Regions from separate parts of the Pseudarthrobacter sp. As-47 genome, predicted to be linked through region 3. Evidence: riboswitches for the same ligand, from Rfam matches in the RefSeq annotation. Region 3 holds a riboswitch; each other region holds the start of a gene.
The links. Region 3 has a riboswitch for cyclic di-AMP ahead of AC4BCK_RS21765 (LysM peptidoglycan-binding domain-containing protein). Riboswitches for the same ligand answer to the same signal wherever they lie in the genome.
Positions count from the first base shown of each region.

Region 1: it holds a riboswitch for cyclic di-AMP, as region 3 does, so the genes downstream of both, AC4BCK_RS09245 (NlpC/P60 family protein) here and AC4BCK_RS21765 (LysM peptidoglycan-binding domain-containing protein) in region 3, are expected to answer to the same signal.
Region 2: it holds a riboswitch for cyclic di-AMP, as region 3 does, so the genes downstream of both, AC4BCK_RS08895 (M23 family metallopeptidase) here and AC4BCK_RS21765 (LysM peptidoglycan-binding domain-containing protein) in region 3, are expected to answer to the same signal.

Region 1 covers NZ_CM177088.1:1,988,530-1,996,134, forward strand. The annotation lists gene AC4BCK_RS09210 (MFS transporter) at 1-370, shown strand, start outside; gene AC4BCK_RS09215 (hypothetical protein) at 330-479, shown strand; gene AC4BCK_RS09220 (hypothetical protein) at 540-707, shown strand; gene AC4BCK_RS09225 (hypothetical protein) at 836-1,324, opposite strand; gene AC4BCK_RS09230 (F510_1955 family glycosylhydrolase) at 1,395-2,264, opposite strand; gene AC4BCK_RS09235 (DUF305 domain-containing protein) at 2,364-3,002, opposite strand; partial or broken gene AC4BCK_RS09240 (heavy metal translocating P-type ATPase) at 3,718-3,972, opposite strand; cyclic di-AMP (ydaO/yuaA leader) riboswitch at 4,656-4,849, shown strand; gene AC4BCK_RS09245 (NlpC/P60 family protein) at 4,853-5,638, shown strand; gene AC4BCK_RS09250 (hypothetical protein) at 5,979-6,326, shown strand; gene AC4BCK_RS09255 (hypothetical protein) at 6,495-6,773, shown strand; gene AC4BCK_RS09260 (ArsR/SmtB family transcription factor) at 6,817-7,143, shown strand; partial or broken gene AC4BCK_RS09265 (cation efflux transmembrane domain-containing protein) at 7,140-7,605, shown strand, end outside.
Region 2 covers NZ_CM177088.1:1,926,990-1,934,594, reverse strand. The annotation lists gene AC4BCK_RS08920 (cytochrome c biogenesis CcdA family protein) at 1-690, shown strand, start outside; gene AC4BCK_RS08915 (hypothetical protein) at 687-1,187, shown strand; gene AC4BCK_RS08910 (GntR family transcriptional regulator) at 1,260-2,054, opposite strand; gene AC4BCK_RS08905 (ArsR/SmtB family transcription factor) at 2,389-2,766, opposite strand; gene AC4BCK_RS08900 (MFS transporter) at 2,726-4,012, opposite strand; gene AC4BCK_RS08895 (M23 family metallopeptidase) at 4,372-4,734, opposite strand; cyclic di-AMP (ydaO/yuaA leader) riboswitch at 5,166-5,352, opposite strand; gene AC4BCK_RS08890 (hypothetical protein) at 5,930-6,127, opposite strand; gene AC4BCK_RS08885 (hypothetical protein) at 6,207-6,662, opposite strand; gene AC4BCK_RS08880 (hypothetical protein) at 7,041-7,304, shown strand; gene AC4BCK_RS08875 (FAD:protein FMN transferase) at 7,307-7,605, shown strand, end outside.
Region 3 covers NZ_JBYZMU010000002.1:153,077-160,681, reverse strand. The annotation lists gene AC4BCK_RS21795 (DsrE family protein) at 1-185, shown strand, start outside; gene AC4BCK_RS21790 (PQQ-binding-like beta-propeller repeat protein) at 243-1,454, shown strand; gene AC4BCK_RS21785 (GntR family transcriptional regulator) at 1,621-2,403, shown strand; gene AC4BCK_RS21780 (hypothetical protein) at 2,400-2,936, opposite strand; gene AC4BCK_RS21775 (cytochrome c biogenesis CcdA family protein) at 2,933-3,802, opposite strand; gene AC4BCK_RS21770 (DsbA family protein) at 3,802-4,536, opposite strand; gene AC4BCK_RS21765 (LysM peptidoglycan-binding domain-containing protein) at 4,733-5,587, opposite strand; cyclic di-AMP (ydaO/yuaA leader) riboswitch at 5,591-5,761, opposite strand; gene AC4BCK_RS21760 (MFS transporter) at 6,055-7,368, shown strand; gene AC4BCK_RS21755 (hypothetical protein) at 7,365-7,605, shown strand, end outside.

The sequences.
Region 1 (7,605 bases), on a different replicon from region 3:
CGCCGGCGCTGCGACCTGGTGGTGGCTGCTGGGGTTGTGGTTCCTGCTCGGCGCCGGGAATTCGACCATCCTGACGCCGTCGTCGCGGCTGCTGCGGGAGGCTTCGACCGAGGAGACCCGGCCTTATGTATTCACGGCCCAGTTCTCTCTCTCACACGCCTGCTACATCATCAGCTACCCGCTGGCCGGGATCGCCGGGGCGGCAGTCGGGCTGGGTCCGGCCGCGCTGGCCTTGACACTTCTTGCGATGATAGGGGCTGCAGGAGCATTCCTGTCCTGGCCCCGGCGCACCGCCGGAGCCGGACCCGCTGAGAGTTTGGAGCAGGGTGATGAGCAGTCAGCCGGACCACGGCCTCAGACCCGCGCCTGAGAAGCCGTCGCTCGTCCATCGCGTCGCCCCGGGCCCGCAGCTGCTCGAAGCAGCCGCCGGAACCCTGCGGCTGCTCGCCGAACCCACCCGCCTGCACCTCTTGTGGTAGCTCGCCGACGGGCCCAAGACCGTCACCGAACTCACCGCCGCGTCCACGGCCCCACGGACCGTGGTCAGCCAGCACCTGGCCAAACTGCGGCTCAGCGGCCTGGTCGATACCCGCAAGGACGGCCGGCATGTCATCTACTCGCTGCACGACGGGCACCTCATCAGGCTGATCCGCGAAACCTTCAACCACGCCGACCACCGGCTTACCGGCGAACCAACCCACGACTAATCCAGATGTTCCGGACGCCGCATGATTTGTTTGTAGTGCCCGGGTCTGAATACTGTCCGCCTCCTTTCGGCCTCATCGTTGCCTTTATGCGCCAATGGCTGTGCTCATCCTGGCAGGTAACTGCCCTTCTAGTCCGGGAGCCGGCTTTGCCGGTGGACCTTTAGTGCCCGTTCTTTCGCCCTGTAAGAGGTGAGGGCTGCGCGGGGACGTCCGGCCGCTTTGAACAGGTCAGCGGCCCATTCAAACTCGGCGGCGGCAGCGAGGTATAGGCACTCATCAAAAAGTCGGCGCCCGATCTGATGGCGGACTTGGGCTTCCCTGAACTTCGTGCGTGCGGCGCGCAGTGCCCGTTCCTGCATCTGGGCGGCGTCCCGCCAGCGATACAGCCGTTGGTAGGCGTAAGCGAGAACGAGCAGGGCCCGGAACGGGTCCGTGGAGTCGGCCAGCAGTTGCTGGGCTTCGCTGACTGCTTCATCACCCCGTCCCAGAAGGGACAGAACCCAGACACGTTCCAGGTCCGTGCAGTCTTCCAGGCGGGCTTCCATTGCCTCCCGGTCCACGACCACGTCCCGCAGCGTGGCTGGATCCACGAACCAGACCTTCTCCTGCTGCTCCATCAGTCAGCTGCCTACCTTGCCATGATCAGCCCGCACGTAACGCACGTGAAGGCGATCAGCCCGGCAGTGTTCATCGGGCAGTAGGCGGGGTACGGAAGATATTGCCGCCGTCAGTGGAGACGACGAGCCCTTCAGTGGTGGCGGCCCAGATCGCTGGTTTGCCTTCAGTTTTTTTCACCGCGGTGATTGCCTGGACCTGTCCTTTGATCGAGCCCGTGCGGGTCCAGGTGCTTCCGGCGTCTGTTGAATAGTGGACGGCACCGTCGGGTTCGACGCCGAAGATTTCGGTGCCGCTGGCGAACGCAACGAACTGAACGATGGGGGCCTCTGTGTTCAGTGCCCAGGTTTTTCCGCCGTCGGTGGAGCGCTGGAGCCCGTCGCGGGTGGTGGCGAGAACAGTGTCGGTTTCGGGATTGCCAGCGAGAACGGCCGGTACAAAATCGGCGGTGGCCGGGGACCAGGTTTTCCCGTCGGGGCTGGTCTGAAGTGTCCCGTCGTAAGCAATGATCCCGGACTTGGCGGTGGCAAGGGCGTGGAAGTCCGATTCGCCTTGGCGGGACAGCTGCTCCCACGTTTTTCCGCCGTCCACGGAGCGGATCAGGCCCATGGGGTTGGGCATGTCCGAGCCGGGGCCAGGGTGCCCGGAAGCATAGAAGACACCTTGATCAGCGGCAGCGGTGAATCCCATCAGGTCGTTGGTCTCACCGATCTGGGTGGCGGAGGACTTGGGCTTGGTGACGTCGAAGAGGCCTTCATGGGTGGCCAGCAGGACCTGATCCGTTTGGCTGTTCACGCTCAGGCCGTGGACATGGGAGCTGGGAAGGCCGGCGCCCGCGGTGGACGGTGCGGTCGCAACCGGTGAGCCGGAGGAACAGGCGGACAGGGTCATTACAAGGACGGCGGCCGCGGAGAATCCAACGGCGAAACGTCCTCGGGTCATAAAACACAGGGGCACGGGGAACTCCAAAGTGGTCCGGGAAATGAGGGGGGAAGGCGCCGGCCCCACGGGGGCAGGGCCGGCGCCGTGCTGATGTGCTGGCTACAGGGCGGCCAGCAGGTCTTTCATTTCCTGGATTTCAGCTTCCTGTGAGCTGACGATGTCCTTGCTGAGCTGGACCGCGTCAGCGTTCTTGCCGTCAGTTGTTTCGGTCTTGGCCATCATGACGGCGCCCTCGTGGTGGGCGATCATCTGGGTCAGGAACAGCTTCGCGGCCTCGGTGCCCTGGGCGGCCTCAAGCTTTGCCATGTCGTCCTCGCCCATCATGCCCTCCATGCTGTGTGCCGAGGGCATGTCAGCGGGCATCTGCGTGGGCTGTCCCCAGCTTTGAAGCCAGCCGGTCATCTTCTCGATCTCCGGCCCCTGGGCTGCCTTGATCTTGGTGGCCAGGTCCCTCACGGCGGCGGGGATGCCTTCCTTCTTGAGCATGATGTCGCTCATGGCCACAGCCTGGGTGTGGTGCGGGATCATCATCTGCGCGAACATGGTGTCCGCATCGTTGAAGTCCACCGAAGCTGCGGCCGTGGTCGCCGGGGCTGACGTCGATGGCATCGCCGAGCTGCCGTGATTCATGCCGGGCATGCTGGTTGCCGGACTTCCGGCATCAGAGCCGGCGGAACATCCGGCGAGGGCGATTACTGCTGCGATAGCGGCAGCGGAAATGGCCAGGGTCTTTTTCATGAAAATCAGGGTCCTCAAAAGTATCAGCGGCGCATGGGCGCGCCTTTGGACTGCACGTGGAGGCGGCCCGGAAGGGCCTGTCTTGATGCATGCCGAAGTGGCTGGAGAGTATGCGCTGCGGGCAGGACACGGCGCCGTCAGTGCCGGTTTACGTCCGGCTGATACAGAGGTCACCGGGAGAGGGGCTGTCCGGTGAGTAGGAATAGTTGATGTTGGCTGCGGCCCCCACCCCGAACTCCGGCAAGGCGTAGGGCGCCGTTCCGGGGGCAGGGGCGGTCAGTGTGGTGTTTCCCGGGGCCAGCACGCAGACACTGACCCCGGCAGACATTTCAGGGCAGGAACCTGCAGGGGCGCAGGACGACGGCGACTCAGGTGCTGCCTGGGTAACGGCCGTCCCGTCCGGGGACGCCCCCGTTGCATGAACTTGCCCGGCCGGGTTTCCCTGCACGCCCATGGACGATCCGGCGGCTGCTGCCGGCATCGTGTGCGCGGCGCTCATGTGGTGCGCCCCAGTCATGATGTGCATGCCGAAAATACCGGCAATGATGGCCAGGGCCACCGTCAGGAAGCCTGCACGCAGGAGGAACGCGGGGAAAGGTCCACGCGATAATGCGGTCACAACAGTTCCTCCCTTCCGTGCAGGTTGTACAGGGTCTAAGCCTACCGGCAGGAGCTTTACTTGCCGGTCACAGCCTCTTGTCCAACGTATCTGGGAGGCTGCCAGCGGCACGGACACGACGTTGTAGCCGGTGGCCCAGATCAGGTTCTGCCACATCTTCCAGTAGCTGGCCCGGGAGAGATCCACCATCGACAGCACAGCCCGGGGATCGTTGCCGGCCAGCACTACTCCAGCGGATTCCATGGCGACGTCTGTGCCGGCGCCGATCGCGATGTCGGCCTCGGCCCGGGCAAGTGCCGGTGAGCCGTTCACTCCGTCACCGACCATGGCTACCTTCAGACCGCGGGCCTGGTGGTGGCCGTCGTGGCCGCCGCCGTGAGGCTGGGTGTGGTCTTCCATGGTTCCTCCTTGAGAGGAGACTCCGCCTCATCCCGGAAGGTTCGCTGCGCGGGAGGCTGGAGAAGTTAGTTGCCGATGAGTGTGTAGCCGGCGCAGGTGACAGCCTCAGGCACAGCGGAACTGTCGGCTTGCTGCCGACAATCAGTCGGGAACGGCCGCCCCGGAACGAGGTCAAAAGAGGCCGATTCCACACCCTCAAGGGCGGGGACACGGCCTTCCGGACGGTCTGCACGCAATGTTCGCAGGTCAGACCCTCCACTGCGAATTCGGCGTTACTGGCGCCGGCAGCCGTGGCTTATCCGGAAGAGGCTTGGGTTGGGCAGCAGCTGCAACAAGTAGCGGCTGAGACGGGGGGCGGTTCAGCGGTTTCAGTTCCACGCATGTCAGTTTCCATTCCTTGAAAATGAAAATGAAAATGAAGATGAAGGCGATGGGCGCTGGGGTTGAACGGCTGTGAAAGGCGGCGCGGTGGGACATACCACTTTACGGACAACACCTCGAATAAACCCCCTGGGGGTATATCGGCAAGTGCAAAGTAAGAACATGCCGCCCGGTCCGTTATGCAAATGTGACAAGTGGGGCTGCTGTGACGTAGGGTCTAAAGCCGTGCCGGTTTCTCCGAAGGCGGCATTCCCTCGCAGACTTGCCTAACTCTGCCGCTGCCCGGGATCCGTTCGCAAATTCGTCCGGCAGAGACGGGGAACCCATATTGGCCTGCTTCCGGCAGACCTTGGGGTGAAGCCGTGCCTGGTGCATTCGTGCATCACCACGGCCGGGTGTCTCCCATCCGAATCCGACAGCTAACCTCGCAGGCAGTGGGAGAGGCCCTTTCATGCCCATTCGCAAAGTTCACGGCCGCCGTCGCGCGGTCCCCGTCCACACGAACGCCTTCGCAGTCCTGACAAAGTCCGTCGCTGACAACGTCGGCGGTGTGGGCCGCCAGGCCGCCGTCATTGCAGCCGCTTCCGGCCTCGTGCTGACCAGCGGTATTGCCGCCCAGGCAGCAGACGCCCCAACCCAGCGTGAAGCGGAGCCGGCATCGGCAACAAACCTGGAAGTCGCCAGCCAGGTACAAACCCCGCTCAGCGCGGACGCTACAGTCCAGATCACCTTCGAGCGTCCTGTCGTGAAGACAACCGCAGCGCCTGTGGTGGAAGCACCCAAGCCCGTTGAGGCCCCCAAGGCCGCCGTTGCCGCGGCGCCTGTTGTTGCGAAGGCAGCTGCTGCTGCCCCGGCCAAGGCCCAGATCACCGTTACCCCTGCTGCTGCCGCTCCTGTTGCAGCACCGGCAGCCGGCGGGATCAACGCCACCATGGTCTCCTCCGCCTACGCCCAGATCGGCATGATCCAGGACTGCACACGACTGGTCGAGAACGCGCTCAATGCTGCAGGGATCCCCGTGGGCGACCTCGGCCCGATGCAGTTCATGAACTACGGCACCGTTGTCTCCGATCCGCAGCCCGGTGACATGGTCATGCAGCCCGGCCACGTAGGCATCTACGTCGGCAACGGCCAGGTCCTCAGCTCCGGCCTCAACGGAAAGAACGAAACAGCCGTCCACCCCCTGACCTGGATGACCTCCAAGGGTGCCGTCACCTTCGTCCGCCCAGGCAAATAAAAAACCGCTGAAGGCCGGTGATTCAATGCCTTGGGGGCAATGAATCACCGGCCTTCGGCGTATCCCGGCCGGGTCAAATCCGCAGCCCGGATGTTGGACCCATCCCCCAGAGCATGGAGGATTCACTAAGTGCTGTAACGTCGGATGCGCTGAGCGCCAGCTGTAGCAGCCCGGCCATCGCGCCGAGCCTTGCTTTTCCTCAGCGGCCGCTTTTTAAAAGGGATACATGAACGCCAACACTCCAAGCCAGAACTCTGCCGCTGTTCCTCAGCCTGGTGGTGACCCTGTTCGTCCACATGGTATGCCCCTCGGAGCGCGTCGACTCGTGCTCATCGGAGGCTTGTGCATTCCGATCGGCCTGGTAGCGGGGCCCTTCCTCTTCGGCATCCAGATCATCGCCGTGGCCGGCATTGTGGCAGTGAGTGTCGCTCTATCTCACGGGAACGGCAAGGCATGGTTCACGCGGTGGCCACGCCTGACAACTGCCGCCGGCGTGGCCTGGATTGCGGCCACGATTGCTTACTGGCTGACCATCATGGTCGCTGCGGACGCCGTGGTTCCGGTTTCGAAAGCATCTTCGGTGTTTTTTTCCGTCGGCATCGCCGCCTTCGCCATGATGGCGGCGGCTGTCCTGGCCAGTACCGTGGCCCGGGTCAAATCGGGCAGGCTTCAAGCCGCAAGCGCCTGACCACACCGCCTGCCGACGTCCAAGAAAAAGGCGTCAGATGCGTGGCGAACGAGCCGCATCGCCAACAGCAGCACCAATTTGCCGGTTAGCGGGATCCGCCACCAGGGCCATCGAATGACATTCAGTTACGCCGGACCACCCCTTATCGAGCGAGGAAGAATGAACCTGATGCCAACCGTCTGGACCAGCGAAGGATATGTTTCGCTGACCACGACACCTCCGCCGAGCCCTGAAACGAACGGACTGAGGCCAGGCCTTACCCAGAACATGGTGACGCCGGGATTGCTGGGGTTTGTCATGACCGCGTTTATGGTCATCGCCGTCGTGACCCTCATGGTCTCGATGACGCGCCGGATCCGCCGCCTCCGCTACAGCGAGCAGCTCCGTGAAGACACCACCACGCAGCCCGGCCAGGGGACGCACCGCCTGCGCATCGCTGATTCTTGAGTACAAGATTGCTTGAATACAGCGATAGCTGTACTTTGGATTCGTGCAAACGCTCATGCAGGCGCCGGTGCTGGCCCGCTTCGGTTACGCGGTCTCCGACCCGACACGCGCCCGGATCCTGTTGACCCTCTCCGATGCTCCGGCCTACCCCTCGGATCTTGCGGACTCCCTGGGTGTGTCCCGGCAGAGCATGTCCAACCACCTGACGTGTCTGCGCGGCTGCGGCCTGGTTGTAGCCGTCCCTGACGGCAGGCGAACCCGGTACGAACTTGCGGATGCCCGTCTGGGCCACGCCATCAAGGACCTGCTCGGTATTGTCCTGGCAGTGGATCCGTCGTGCTGCGCCGCGGACGGGGAGTGCTTCGCGTGACAGCCGTGCTGCAGATTCCGAACCAGCAGCGGCGGGCTGTCCTGTCGCGGAGGATCCGGTTGTTCGCGGCAGCGACCATCACCTACAACGTCATCGAGGCCGTGGTCGCGCTCTGGGCCGGTGGAGTCTCCGATTCCTCAGCTCTGATCGGGTTCGGGCTGGATTCGGTGATCGAGGTGACCTCCGCCCTGGCCCTGTCCTGGCAGTTCTCGGCCAAGGACCCCGAACGGCGTGAGCACCTGACCCTGCGGATCATCGCCATCTCCTTCTTCGCCCTCGCCGCGTTCGTGGCCGTGGACGCGGTCCGGTCCCTGACCGGCGGAGGCGAGGCCCGGCACTCGACGCCCGGCATCATCATCGCAGCCCTGAGCCTTGCGATCATGCCTGTCCTGTCCTGGGCGCAGCGCCGCGCGGGCCGGGAACTCGGGTCCCGCACCGCCGTCGCCGACTCGAAACAGACGC
Region 2 (7,605 bases), on a different replicon from region 3:
GCCGGAACGCTCGGGTCTCTCGTGACCCAGCACCGCGGCATCCTCATCGCCTCAGGCGCCGGACTCGTGATCGCACTGGGCCTGGCCCAGGTCGCCGGACTCCGGATGCCGTCACTCCTCCGTAACAACGCCCGGACCGGTTCATCCCGTCTTTCAGTCTTCGCACTCGGCGCTGTCTATGGCATCGCCGGGGTATGCACGGGACCGATTCTTGGTTCCATTCTGACCGTGGCGGCAGTGGGCGGTAACGCCCTGTACGGCGGGATCCTCCTGGCGGTCTACGCGCTCGGGATGGCACTGCCCCTGTTTGCGCTGTCCCTGCTGTGGGACAGGCTCGGCATTCCGGGCCGCCGCTGGTTGCGGCCACCGCCGGTAACCATCGGCCGGTGGTCCAACTCCTGGGTCATGATCATCTCCGGTGCCCTCTCCATCGGCATCGGGGTCCTGCTGCTGGTCACAGACGGCACCGCAGGGCTTGGCGGAGTGCTCACCGTCACCGACCAATTCCAGCTCGAATCCACCGTCAGCGGAGCAGCTTCCGGTGTTCCGAACACCGTCTTCGCGCTCCTGGCCGCGGCCATACTGGCAGTCGCTGCCGCCCTGTACTTCAAGAACCAGCGGAACGACCGTCCCGCCGGCAGCGATGCTGAGGCGACGTCAGAAGCAGCAAAGAACGAGGAGAACCGATGAGCGCGCGAGTGTCGTTGAAATCAGCTCTGGCCCAGTGGCCCGGCCGCCGCTGGCAGGCCGCAGCCGCAGCCGCAGCCCTCACCTATCTGGTGATCGCAGTACCCACCGAACTCATCGACACTCCCCTGTTCAGCCGCGAGATCCCTCCCACCTGGTGGTCCTTCCCGGTTCTGGGAATTACAGCGGCCCTGACGGGGCTGGTCGTTGCTACCTACGTGGCCCGCATCCCGGCCCCGGCCGCCGAAGGCAAAGAGCGGTTAGGAGCAGCCGGCACCATCGTCTCGTTCTTCGCCGTCGGATGCCCTGTCTGCAACAAGCTGGTACTCCTGGCCCTGGGAAGCTCCGGTGCGGTGCAATACTTCGAGCCCCTCCAACCGCTGCTGGCCGTCGGTTCCATCAGCTTGTTACTTTGGGCCTTCCTTAAACGCGCCACATCCGAGGATCGGTGCCCCGTCCCGCAGCCACAGACAGCGGCCGCTACCCCGGCTGAAGGGTAAGCAGGATACCGGCGCACTGTCCCGCTGCCTTGCCGGCGCCGTTTCACCCCACCCGGCCGTCCCGCGTCCGTGCTAGTCACGGCTGCCCGGAACCGCCTTGCACCCGAACGCCGTCGAAATAGCGAACCTTTCCCCCAGCACATAGCTGCGCCTGAACTCCAGCGTCCGGGCCCGGTAACATCCGGTCCGCTCGATGAGCAAGAGCGGGGTGCCTTCCGCACATCCAAGATGACCGGCCTGCGCAGGGCTCGCTGCGACGGCGGTGAGCTGCTCAGTGCCGCCATCGAGTACGATGCCGCAGCGGCGGTCCAGTTCGCCATACAAAGCGGTGTCTGTGAAATCCACATTGACCAGCTCCCCAGCCACCTCGGCAGGGAGCCAGACCTGGTCCAGTCCGATAGGCTCCCCGTCGGCCAGACGCACTCTTGATAGGTGAAAAAGCTCCGCCTGTTCACCCAACGAAAGTCGTGCCGCCACCGCCGGGTCCTGAACGTTATGCTGCTCCAGCACCACGCTGCTGTGCTTCATTCCTGACTCACGGATGGAGGCTAAAACGCTGTAAATCGGCCCATAGGCCGTGCTGCTGCCGGCCACTACCGTCGGTCTCTGACCGGGATGTGCGGTGATGTGCCCCGCATCCCGCAATGGCTTCAACGCAGCCCTGATAGTTCCCCGGCTGACCTTGTATCGCTGCGCCAACTCCAGCTCACCGGGAAAGCCTGAATCAAACGCCCCACCCAGGACCGCGTCCAGCAGATCAGCGCTGACCGTTTTCCACAACGGACGCCCGCGTGCCTTCAGCGCGCCCCGCGCGGGGTCTACTGATTCCGCCGCTCGGACTGATTCGGTCGCAATCGGTTTAGTCACAGGAGACCTCGGCTGAAGCGCTGTCATAGTACGACGTTACTTCAGGCGGGCGCACAGCGCTTCTCCGTACAGTGTCTCTTCAGCAGGCAGCAGCGGGAACCGGCTGAGTGCGGTTGGGAAGTTAGCCATTGCCCACGCTGGCGCTCACTAACGCCCTTCCCCCAATTCTGACCCGCGACGAAGCCGACAACGATTTCCGCCGTGAGGCTGTCCCAAAGATGGGGACGGTGATAGCCAACCAAGGCGGTGACCACACCAGCGCGCAGGAAACGCCACAGCCCTACGGCGAGTGGCGTGGCATGTTGCGGCTGGACGTTCACCGGCAAGCTACTGGTCAGCCGTGGGCGGGCTCACCGGTGATGCGGTGATCGGCATGGTTGAAGGTTTCGCGGATGAGCCGTACCAGGTGTCCGTCATGGAGGGAGTAGATGACGTGTCGGCCGTCTTTCCGGGTGTCCACCAGCCCGCTGAGACGGAGTTTGGCCAGGTGCTGACTGACTACCGTCCGGGGAACGTTGGCTGCGGCGGTGAGCTCGGTGACGCTTCTGGGGCCTTGGGAGAGTTGCCAGAGCAGGTGCAGGCGGGTCGGTTCGGCGAGCATCCGCAGCGTCCCTGCGGCGGTTTCGAGCAGCTCCGGCCCGGGGGTTACCGGGTGGACCAGGGAAGGGGTGTCAGGGGCGGGGCGGGGTGTGCCGTGGGGCTGGCTGCTCAACGCTCTGCTCCTTTCCCGCCGCTTCCATGGCTGCTGCGGTGTCATGCCGGGGCCAGGAGGCGAATGCTCCTGCACTGCCTATCATCGCAATAATTGTCAGCGCCACCGCAGCCCAGCCCAAACCGGCGACCGCGCCGACCCAACCAGCCAGCGGATACGTCAGGATGTAGCAGGCATGGGAGAGGGAGAACTGGGCCGTGAACACGTAAGGCCGGGTGTCCTCGGTGGAGGCATCACGCAGCAGCCGCGCCGCCGGTGTAAGGATCGTCGCGTTGGCCGCGCCGAGCAGGAACCACAGGCCCAGCAGCAGCCACCACCCCGTCCCCGGGACGCCGGCCAGGGTCAGCGCGGCCGCTCCGGCCAGGACAAACGGAATGACCGCGGCGCCGGTGAGCATCATCGCCCGGTCCCCGAACCGGTCCAGAACCCGTGGGGCTGACAACGCCACGATCATGGAACCCACACCGAAACAGGCCAGCGCCAGAGCAAGATCCGTGTCCGGCCGTTGCAGAACGTCCCGGACGTAAACAACGGTGTTCACCAGTACCAGCGCCGTCGGGGCGGCAACCACCAGGTTCAGGGCAAGCAGGGACCGCAGCCGCCGGTTGCGCCAAAAGATCCGCGTGCCCAAGGTGGTCCGGTGCCACAGCGAGGTCTGCGGAGCTGCGGTGGCCTGAACCTTCGGCAGGACAGTGATTGCCACCATAAAGGCAGAGAACAGGAATCCGGCGACGGTGCCGAGGAACAGGTTGTTGTAGCTGAGCACGGTCAGCAGCAGCGCCGCCGCGGCCGGGCTGACGAGCGCTTCCATGTCGTAGGCCAGCCGGGACAGCGACAGGGCCCGGGTGTAATCCCGCTCGTCGGTGAGGATCGTGGGGATAAGGGACTGGAACGCCGGGGTGAACGTCGCAGAGGCTGACTGAAGCAGGAAGATCACCACGTAGATCTGCCAGACATCGGTGATGAAGGGCAGGCACAACGCCATTCCTGCCCGGATCAGATCCGCCCCGATCAGGACCCGCTTCTTTGGCCACCGCGCCACCAGGGCGTTGATTACCGGGGCGAGGCCCACGTAGGCCAGCATCTTGATAGTCAACGCCGTACCGAGAACGGCCCCGGCATTGCTGCCTGCCAGGTCATACGCCAGCAGCCCCAAAGCCACCGTCAGCAGGCCCGTGCCGATCAGCGCCACGATCTGCGCCACGAACAGCCGCCCGTACGTGACATTCCTCAGAACAGACAACATCCGGCCCGACACCTTGAATGCAAAAGTGCGCGTGTATGCACTTATAGTACGTGACCGGAGTGAATGCCGAACTTCAGGCTGTTAGGACCGCTGACCGCTACGACTTGTAAGCGGGCCCTCGGTCCGCGGCCGAAGACTCTTTGACGAGGGACTGCAGCAGGACGCGGCCGCCGAATTTGACTGGTCCCAGAACCTGTACGAAGCGCGCGAAAGACAGTCCCCACCTCCGAGGAAGCCAGGGAGCGCCCTGACCCTACACAACAGGGTCCGGTGTTCGGAAGGTTGCTGACAGTGCGGGTCTGCTTTTCATCAAAACAACTGCGATCCGACGGATTCGAAGCAGGAAGTCCGGTCCGCTATCAGATGTAGGCGGAGGGATTGACGGTCGTTCCGTTCACCATGACCTCGAAATGAAGATGGCAGCCAGTTGACGCCCCGGTCGTACCAACGCCCGCAATCTGTTGGCCCTGCGCGACTGTTTGCCCAACAGAAACACCAATGCTGGCCAGGTGGTTATAGGTGGTCTTCAACCCGTTGCCGTGGTCCACAACGATCCGGTTGCCGCCGCCATACGGGCTCCAGCCTGCCTCCACGACTTTCCCTCCACCGGCAGCGGACACCGCCGTCGAGCATGCTCCTGTCAGGTCGATGCCGGTATGCAGTTCCCCTGCAGCTCCCGTAATGGGGCTGACACGAAATCCGAAAGGCGAGCTCACGTTCATGGCGGCCAGTGGGGCTCTCAGGCCCTTGGACTGCGCGCTCGGGGCGGCCTTAGCCGCCGGTGCCACAGGGGCCGGTGCCGCAACCGTTCCGGCGGCCTCCACCGGTGCTGCCGGTGCAGGAGTTGGGGCGGGCTGGGACGTAACTGCCGGGCGGTCAAAGGTCAAGACCGCGCTCGGCGCTGCAGATACTGCAGCCTCAAAGTCAGGAATCGCGGATGTGGTGATCTGGCCCGGAACCTCGGCGCGAGCACCCGAGTCGGCCTGCGCGGCCGAAAGGGCAGTCAGGGCAATCATTCCCGTGACGGCGGCTGAAACACCCCACTTTTGGCTGCGGAGCAGAACGGCAGCGTCATGGAGACGGAGTCGGCGGCGCGGCCCGGGAGCAGGAAGGGCACGGCGACGGCCGTGTCTGGGCTGGGCAGACAAGATAGTGGTCCTCTCGGCGCCGGCGAAGTTAGCTGTCGGATTCGGACGAGTGGACTGTCCGGCTGCTGGGGACGCGCGCTAACGCAGCCGCCAAGTAGCTTCACCCCAAGGTGCGCTCTCGCGCGCCGTAAGTGGATCCTCCGCGCCCGCCTTGAGAAGGTCATGGTCATCGGCCGCCGGCGGGGTTTGGCGTAGCGGCCCATGCATACCGGTAGGGGTATGCATACCAAGACTAACGACGGTTCGCATAAGTTACAAATTCGTTATCCCAGACCGATGGCGGCAGCGGCGGGAGAGAAAATGGTGCCACGGATTCTTTTTTGGTGGACAGGTCCGGCTCTCCTCGTCCTACTTGTTGGCCGCGCGGCCAAGCCATTCGAGCGGGCCTCCTATCCTAAGAAACACGAACGCCATCCCTATCAGCACAGCCAGCGCTGCGCGGGAAAGGTACATCCCCAGACTGGACATCAAAGTGCCAGCCGCTTCCAAGGCTTCGCGGCTGCAAAATTATTCCGGTTGCCCGTCTAAATCCTCAGGGCAGTCAACGGCGGATCTCTGGCCGCCTAATTAGGCAGATCACCGGGCCCTAACAACGGCAGGGCTTGTCCTCAGGCACCTCCCATGGCGGTTCCGCCAACAGGTATTGTGGCCGGGCCACGTGCTTACCCATTTTCCGGCGCTGCAGCGAAGTACTTGCGTCCCCTTCCCGGGGCGGCAACATCCAACCCAACAGGCCTGTTTCCTGCTTGTTCATGTTCCGTGGGCTTAGTCATGTCATGGTCACCGCTGGCTTCCAGAACGCCGGGACGATTCCGGTGACCAGTGTGCCGAGGCGGGCTGCTGCTGTCAGCTCCAGGCCAGTATCGGTCAGGTTGTCGCCGCTGATGACCAGGACGCGCCCGGCGCAGGCAGCTTCCAGCCAGGCGGCGTCATTGCGGTTCCTTCTGTTCAGTTGCTGGGAACACATCAGGAGTCCATCAACATGGAGTTAAACCACTTCACCATCGGCCACGATGCAGGTGCAGGTGTTCCGGGCAGGGGACAGCCTACTGCAGGATTTCGCTATAGCTGGCGCTGAAAGACATCTCGAATCCGTGTTTGAGCAGGACCGAGACCAGCGCCGACGTCATCTCCCCACGCGGTTCGCCAACAACAACATTCGGCATCAGGGTGTAGGCCAGCACGGCTATGTCGGTCTTTCCCAACCCGCCCCCGCTCAGAACCATTCGCGCACCAACGGAGGTGACGTCTTCCACCACCTCCACCGCCTCGCGCGCACTCAGCCCGGGTGCCTGACACTGCAGATGACAGACGGCAGGATCGAAGGTCAGGGACGATATGCCCTCCAAATCACAGCCTTCGGTGATGAATACCATCAGGGACAAGGCCGCTCCGAAGCCAAGAGATCGCCGGCAGACAGCGCAACGGCTGGCTGTGGCCTTGACCGTCTCGATGTATTGGGCTGTGTCCCTGCCCTTGAAGCCCGGAGTTGTTCGTCCCAAGCTACATTGCTGGTGATGGGCATTTCCGCAATCCAATCCGTGACGCCAGGCCCACGTGCGCCATGACGCACACATAGGGGTGACTTGTGAATTCGTCGAATATCCGACGCTAAGGAACTGCAACTGGCTGGGGCGCGGATTTGCCGCGGGTTAATGCCCCCGCCCGTTGGAATCGGACGGTCGCGGCATTGATGATGGTGTAGCGCCGGTTAGTGCCGTTAGCGTCGGTCGGTTTGTGCGTGGTGGGGTGCTGGAATAGCCAATCGCTTCCCCGAAAACTTCGGGCGGGCCGGAATCCCTCACAGACGGTACACAGGTTTATCTCAGGTATCTCTTATTGGGCATGTGGGAGCCTTGATGGTATCGGAAGGAGATGCGATGACGGCGGTAGTGAATTCACGGGTTCGGGCGTTGGGCGCGGTACGGCGCTGGACGGTGACAGGGATGGTGCTCGCGGGGCTTGCGACTGCTGGTGTCGGTGCAGGCCTGGCGACGGTGCAGCACCAGTCCACCACCGGTCAGGTGGCGGCGGCGGTGCAGCAGGCACCGGCGCCCGCCGCGGCAGGGACGTTCGGGAAAGTCCAGGCCGCGCAGAACGCCCCGGCCGGCGCCGTACCGCAAACAGCGACCAGAGCCTCCTGAGCGTGGCAGCATTCCCGGCCGCCGGGTTTGATGCGATCGGCACCACCGTCGGCGTGCACGCGACAGACCCATCCGCCCTGGACGATGCTGTGCGCACGGCCCGGGACTGGCTTGAGCGCCTGGATGCCGTCGCCTCGCGGTTCCGGGCCGATTCGGAAGTGGCGGCGATCACTGCACGTTCGTCCCGGGCCCCGGTGGCTTTGGTTCTTAGCCCCCTGCTCGGTGAGGTGCTTCAAGCCTCCCTGGACGCCGCGGCCCTCACCGGCGGTCTGGTCGACCCGACAGTCGGAGCGGCCCTGCT
Region 3 (7,605 bases):
CACCCGCCGCCGAGGCCATCACCAACGCCGGACAGCTGGACGTGGGGATCCTCGCCTGCGGCAACAGCATGCGCTCGGCAGGCATGGACGACGAAGACCTGGCCCCAGGTGTTGGAACTGTCCCGGCAGCCATCGCACACCTGGCCCGGCGCCAATGGGGCGGCTGGGCCTACGCCAGGCTGTAGCTTCGGGCGGTGACGCCCCCGGCCTGGAGGCCTGTGGGGCGTGGTAGCCTGCCACAAATGTATAAACATTACTCGTGGGTGATGGTGACCGCCCTGTCCGCCCCTGTGCTGCTGCTGGTGAGCGCGTGCTCCGGCGGCGGTTCCGGCGTCGGTGCCCAGCGGGTGGAGGTGGGGGAGCCGCTGACCCGGGCGGTTTCCAGCGCCGGAGGGGAAAGTTACTTTCCCGGGTTCCGCTCCGTTAGCAGTGTGTCCGTGGACAGCGCGCCCAAGGGGAGCGGCCCGGCCTTCACCGGTTCCGTTTTTCCTGCCGGCGGCCGGGAGAACTTGAGCTTCTACGGCTTCAACTCCTCCGGCACCCAGTGGAGGATCGACACGAACCCCTCCTGCGTGGGGACTGTGCTGACCTCTGTGAACGGTGAGCCCTCCATTGTCATCCTCGATTCGGACGCGCGTAAGGACGGGAAGGGGCCCGTCAGCGTCACGGTGGCCACGGCATTCGCCGTGGATGACGGTGAACAACTGTGGGGTCCCACAGAAGTGCCAGGTCCCTCCACCGGTGGCCTGATCTTCGCCAACACTCCCAAAGGACTCACCGCCGAGAAAGCGCCCGGCACAGTCCTGGATGCCGATACCGGGGCAGTGGTTGACCTCGCCGCCTGGCCGGGAACAGCGCTGTACGAGCATCACGGCACCGTTCTGCTCGGTGAGGGTCCGGCGCTGTCCGCTGTTGACGCCGGCACCGGCCAGGTGTTGTGGAACTCCAGCGACCTTCGCCGCCTGCCCGGGGCGGACCCGGAAGCGCACGTGGTGTTCCGCGCGAGCTACGGCCCCTCGAGCGGCGGCGTGGTGGTTCTTGAGTGGACGGCGGGCGGAAACTCAAGCGTCCCGGTGGTTTACGATCTGCAGACCGGGAAAGAACTGGCCCAGGCATCCGGCACGCCGGCGGGCATCGCCAGGGTTGATGCAGCGACCGGAACGGTGCTGTTCACGGCCCGGCAGCCAAGCGGTGACCATGTTCTCCAGGCCGTGCGCCCCGGGACGGGTGTGCTCTGGAGCAAAACAGCCAAAGATGCCGAGGTCTTCGCCGCCGGGCACGGAGCGGTGTATGCGCGGATCAACGGCACAGCGGCCAGGATGGATCTCGAATCCGGCGCGGTCTTCGACTCCGGCCAGTTCGTCCTTCCCGAGGCCGTACTGGCCGATGGCTCAGCCCTCTTTCCCACCCGTGAAAGCAGCACCGGATACGTGCTCGCGAAACCTGAACCATGAGCACGCCCCTGACCCAGTGCTGCATATAGCCGCGGGAGGCGGCTCGATGGGCGGTGCAATCTAGGCTGCAGCAGGAACCCGATGGATGTAGCCCGGGGTGTTGGAAAGCCGCATGCAGTAACGTCGATATGCCAGCAGCTTTGTGGAATCAACCGTCGGGAGCGGTGTGAAGGATCAGCAGGGACAAGCGTTCGCATCAGTTGCGGAGGGCGGCGCCGCTGGGCGGGCTGGTGGCGGCCCGCTGTGGAAAACCGTCAGCGCCGACCTCCTGCAGGAGGTCCTTGCCGGGGAATTCATCGATGGCTTCCCGGGCGAACTGGAACTGGCCCAGCGGTACGGGGTAAGCCGGGGCACGATCCGGGCAGCGCTGAAACCCCTGCGCGACGCCGGGCACATCACCGCCCACCCCGGGCGGAAGCCGACGGTGGTGGCCGGCAGGAGCACGGCCTACGGGCCGATCTACAGTGTCCTTGCCTCCATCCGTGAGTCCGGCATGCAGCACGCCAGCGTGGTCCTGGAACAGCACCTGGTGACCAACCCGGAGGTGGCGGCAAAGCTTTCCCTTCCTCCGGAGGCAGAGCTGTTCCACCTCTCCCGGATCCGGCTTGCCGATGATGAACCGATCGGCCTGGACCAGGTCTGGCTGCCTGCGGCCACCGCTGGGAAGTTACTGGAGGCCGATTTCCGTGACGCGTCCCTGTACGGGGAGCTCGACCGGCGGTGCGGCGTGGTCCTTGACGGCGGCACGGAGCAGCTCACTGCCGTACTCGCCAGCCCCGCCCAGGCGCTCCTGCTCCGGTGTGCCGAGGGCTCGCCACTGTTGTTGATCGAGCGGACCGGCTGCCATCGGGCCCGTGACCTCGAGTTCCGGCGCAGCTATGTCCTGGGCGACCGCGTGACCATGGCAACTGCCTTCGGGTGCAAGGCGAACCCGCCCCGGCGGGACTAAGGTGAAACCTGCTTTCCCCCATCAGCTGCCGCTGCCACGGCGGTCTTGCTGCGCGGCAGCGGGCAGCGGTCCTCAGAGGTTGCCCTCTTAACGAACGCCCACAGCAGCAGGGCAATGGAGAGCGCCGCCAGCAGCGGCTGGATCGGCTCGAAGTACTGCATGGCCCCGGAGGTACCCAGCGCCAGGAGCACCAGCTTGTTGCAGACCGGGCACCCGACCGCGAAAAAGGAAACGATGGCCCCTGCCGCCCCGAATTTCCCTTTACGGCCCTCCTCCTCGCCCTCTTCACCAGGGGAGGCGGGGTCGCGGGAAACATAGGTGGCCAGCAGCAGTCCTGTCAGTACGGCGGTGACAGCCAGGACTGGGAAGGACCACCAGGTGGGCGGCACCTCGCGGCTGAACAGGGGAGTGTCGATGAGGTCGGTGGGTACTGCCACCACCACGTACGTGGCCAGCGCGGCGACGGTTGCGGCCTGCCAGCGTCGGCCGGGCCATTGGGCCAGGGCTGACTTTAAAGACACACGGGGGCTCATTGGTTCTCCTTGTTCATGGCTGCCTCTGATTCCGCCTGAGCGTCGGTGCTGGCGGGTCGCCCGTTTCGCTGGCTTTTGAAGTACAGGGCGGCAGTGACCGCCAGTATGGCCGCGGCCAGCAGTGCGAAGACGGTGTTCGGAACACCGGAAGCTGCTCCGCTGACGGTGGATTCGAGCTGGAATTGGTCGGTGACGGTGAGCACTCCACCGAGCCCGGCAGTGCCGTCTGTGACCAGCAGCAGGATCCCGATGCCGATGGAGAGGGCGCCGGAGATGATCATGACCCAGGAGTTGGACCACCGGCCGATGGTCACCGGCGGTGGTCGCAACCAGCGGCGGCCCGAAATGCCGAGCCTGTCCCACAGCAGGGACAGCGCAAACAGGGGCAGTGCCATACCGAGCGCGTAGACCGCCAGGAGGATTCCCCCGTACAGGGCGTTACTGCCCACTGCCGCCACGGTCAGGATGGAACCCAGAATGGGTCCGGTGCATACCCCGGCGATGCCATAGACAGCGCCGAGGGCGAAGACCGAAAGGCGGGAGGACCCTGCCTGGGCGTTGTTCCGGAGTATGGACGGCATCCGGATCCCGGCGATCTGGGCGAGGCCCAGGACGATAACAACTCCGGCGCCTGAGGCGACCAGGATGCCGCGGTGCTGGGTTACGAGGGATCCGAGCGTGCCGGCAAACACGCCCAGCGGCACCAGCGTGGAAAGCAGGCCCAGGTAGAAGAGGGCGGTCCGCGCGACGAGCCGGGTTCTGGTGGAGAAGGCGTACGCGAAGAAGGCCGGCAGTAAAAGCGCCGAGCAGGGGCTCAACAGGGTGAGGATGCCTCCCAGGAAGGCGCCCGCGTATCCGATGACCATTACTGGGATTCAGCCTTTTTGAGCGCAGCTTCAATGGCCTTTTCGAAGGTCGCCAAAGGCTGCGCACCGACCAGGGGCGTGTCATTGACCAGGAATGTGGGTGTTCCGGTGGCCCCCAGGGATGCCGCTTCCTGGGCATCTCTTGAAACGGCCTGCTGCAGTTCCGTGGAGTCCAGGTCCGCTTCGAACCGGGTCATGTCCGGCACGCCGGCCTCTTGTGCGATCTGCACCAGACGCTCCCGCGAAAGATCGGCATGTCCCCGTTCGGGGGCGATGGCGAAAGCTGCCTTGTTGAACTCCCAGAACTTGCCCTGGTTCCCGGCTGCGCGGCCGGCGACAGCGGCCATGGTGGACTGATCGCCGAAAACCGGCAGGTCACGCCATTCAACGCGCAACTCACCGCTCTTGACGTATTTTTCCACCAGGGGCGGCAGGGTATCGCGGGAGAAAAGCCCGCAGAAAGGGCAGCGGTAGTCTGCGTACTCGACCAGGACCACCGGGGCGTCGACCGGGCCAAGTGCTGTCGGGTCGTCCGCTGTTCTGCGGGACATATCCAGCGGCGCGCTCTCGGAAGCCGCGGATTCCCGGGGTGCCGCTTCGGTGCCGGCACCTTGGGATACCCCTCCCTGATACGCGAAAATCCCAACCAGCAGGATCAGCACTGCCACCCCGAGGGCGGAAATCGCTATGGTCCAGGGTCGGTTACGGGAAGTGCCGGTGGTAGGCGATGGCATGCTGGCTCCTCGGAATGGCCAAAAGGTCCTAAATGTTTATACATTTCATTTTTGTCGACGGTACGGGTCCGGACGTCGGCGTGTAAAGCCTGGGTATCGGGGCGCCTGCTGCGCATTGCGGATGTTTCGCTCAGTTATCAGGCGCTGTGCGTCCGCGGTGCCTGCCTGCGTGGCCAGGCGCCGCGGACGTCAGGAATTAGGCGTTCACGCGGTAGTAGGAAGGTCCGGAACCGACATTGACGCTGAAGACAACGGTCTGGTTGCCGTTCCATCCGCTGTGGATGGCTTGCCCGTCACCGAGGTAGACCGCGTTATGCGAAAAGCCCATTCCACCGTCGGCATAGTAGATAAAATCACCGGGTTCCGGCGTCGATACCGGCGTGGCGTAGGCCATCAGGGACTCGGGCGATTCATCACCGACTCCTTGGATCCCAGCCGACCGCAGGGCCACTTCCCCCAGCACCGTGCAGTCCTGGATGGCGCCCATCTGGGCTTGCGCCGCGGCCAGAATCACCCCATTGAGTGAAGACGGCGCCCCCTGCCCGCCACCCACGCTCGCCGGCGCCAGGGCCGAAGACTGGTACGCCACCGCGGCGGATGCTGCGGTCGCGCCCGGTGCCGGAGCAGCCGCCCGTCCCGGGGCGGGGGTGCCCGCTGTCCCGGAGAGTGTTATGACGTCCCCCGGATAGATGATGGAAGCCATGTGAAGCCCGTTCAGCGACAGAATCTCATCCAGGGGGATTCCGTGGAGCGCTCCTATCTGGCCCAGGGTGTCCCCGGCGACCACCGTGTGGACGGAGGCTCCTTGGGCCGGAGCCTGGCCGGGAAGTCCTGCCGGGGAGGAGATGGTCCCTGAAGCGGTTCCCCCCTGCGGATCGGAGGCCGTGGCTCCCGCATGGGCCGGGACGGCCATGCTCAGCACGAGCCCGGATCCCACGGCGACGAGGGCAGCCTGGCGGCCCACCGCTCCTCCATGGCTGGAGACGCTGCGTGAAAGGGCGGACAGGGTGCTGTTGGAGGCGGCCCTGTGGCGGGCATTTTTCTTTGACATTGCTTAACCTCTCCCGATACCTGCGAGGTGAGCTGTCGGATGCGGGTGGGAGTCACCCGGCCACCGGACATGATGCCGGCGGCTTAACCCCAAGGACTCAGTTTCGAATCCGTATTTTTGGTTCCCCCGCCCCTGCCGGAGACTGTGATGTATGGGCCTTGGCAGGCGGCAGGGTTCGGTAACAAGCCAAGGGTGCAGCGCCTGGCGGGCGGCACGGGCCCAAATCTACACGGAAAATCACAAATGTATAAACATTTGCGCATGGGAACTTTTGACCGGCAATAGACGTACCGCGGGTCATGACGACCTCATACGCGCCGGGCTGGCCTGTGCGGAGCAAGACGTTTCCCGGCCGCGACCGGACCGTCTTGTTGTACCCACGAATTTCACTCCCCGAGGACCGAGATACCCCGTGGGGTATATTTATTTTGGCGCGGTACGCGCTGGAGTACGCCAGGAGGATAGGCATGGACAAGAAGTCGGCGGAAGACTTGAGACCTGATGGGAGCCCGGGGCATGACCTGGTCGTTCTTTCCGGGGCACCGGGGAGGGGGAACCAGCGGCTCCAGCGTCGTGTCATTCCTGTCCTGGTCGGCGGGCAGGTTCTCGGTGGCATCGGCATGGGCGCCACGTTGTCCCTGGGTTCTCTGTTGGCCGCGCAGCTCTCCGGATCCAATGCCTGGTCCGGCATGGCCGCCACAATGAGCACCTTGGGCGCCGCTCTCGCCGCCGTCCCGTTGGCCCGGCTGGCTAGAGCCCGCGGCCGCCGGATCTCGCTGTCCTTGGGCGCGCTGATTGCGGGCACCGGCGCCGTAACGGCCATCACCTCCGCCGCCCTGGGTATCTTTCCTTTGTTGCTGGCGGGCCTGATGTTTCTTGGTGCAGGTTCCGCCGTGAACCTGCAGGCCCGTTTCGCCGCAACTGACCTTTCCCTGCCCGGGTCCGGGGGCCGGGACCTCTCCATAGTGGTGTGGTCCACGACGATCGGTGCAGTCCTGGGTCCGAACCTCTTCGATCCGGGAGAGAGCGTCGGCGCCGCCCTTGGCCTGCCCCCTCTGACAGGGGCTTTTGCCTTTTCCGTAGTCGCCCAGCTTGCAGCCGCCGTCGTCTATGCGACGGGCCTGCGGCCGGACCCCCTCCTGACCGCGATGTCTGCACGGGTGCCGGACCCTGCCGCGCCCCGGCCCCAGAGCGGTTTGCGGGTTCTGTACACCACCCCGCGTGCCAGGTATGCGGTAGCGGCAGTCGCCCTCAGCCACGCCACGATGGTGGCACTGATGTCCATGACCCCTGTGCATCTGCGCGACCATGGGGCCAGCCTCACCGTGGTGGGACTGACCATCAGCCTGCACATTGCAGGCATGTACGCCCTGTCTCCCATTTTCGGCTGGATGTCGGACAAAGTCGGGCGGCTGCGCACCATTCTTGTGGGGCAGGGAATGCTGCTGGTCTCGCTGGTATTGGCAGGCATCGCCGCCGACTCCCGCAGTGCCGTGACCGTGAGCCTAATTCTGCTGGGGCTCGGCTGGTCCGCGTCCGTGGTCGGCGGGTCAGCCCTGGTCGCTGAGTCGGCGCAACTGCAGGACCGGCCCGCACTCCAGGGCATCTCTGACCTGACCATGAACACTGCCGGAGCCGCAGGCGGGGCTTTGGCCGGCCCCGTACTGACAGCCGCCGGGTACTCAGGCCTAGGGTTTATCTCCCTGGCCTTGGTAGCCATCGTCATCATCTGGTCCGCCCTGCAGTCACGGCAGTCCATTCCGAACCAGGAGCAACCATGACTGCAAACACACAGCACAGGAAGAGCGGCCGCTTGCGGCAATTGACGGAAGTGCTCGACAACTGGTCTCGGCAACGGGTAACAGTGACAGTCATCGCGGCCGGCGCCTCCGCCGTCTTCCTAACGGCCGCCACGGGCATGATCTTCGGCGCCGGAACCGGATGGAAGGGCTTCGCCCTGGTAGGCGTAGGGTCGCTCCTGGCCGGCTTCCTGGCAGGCAGTTATACCGGCGCGCCAA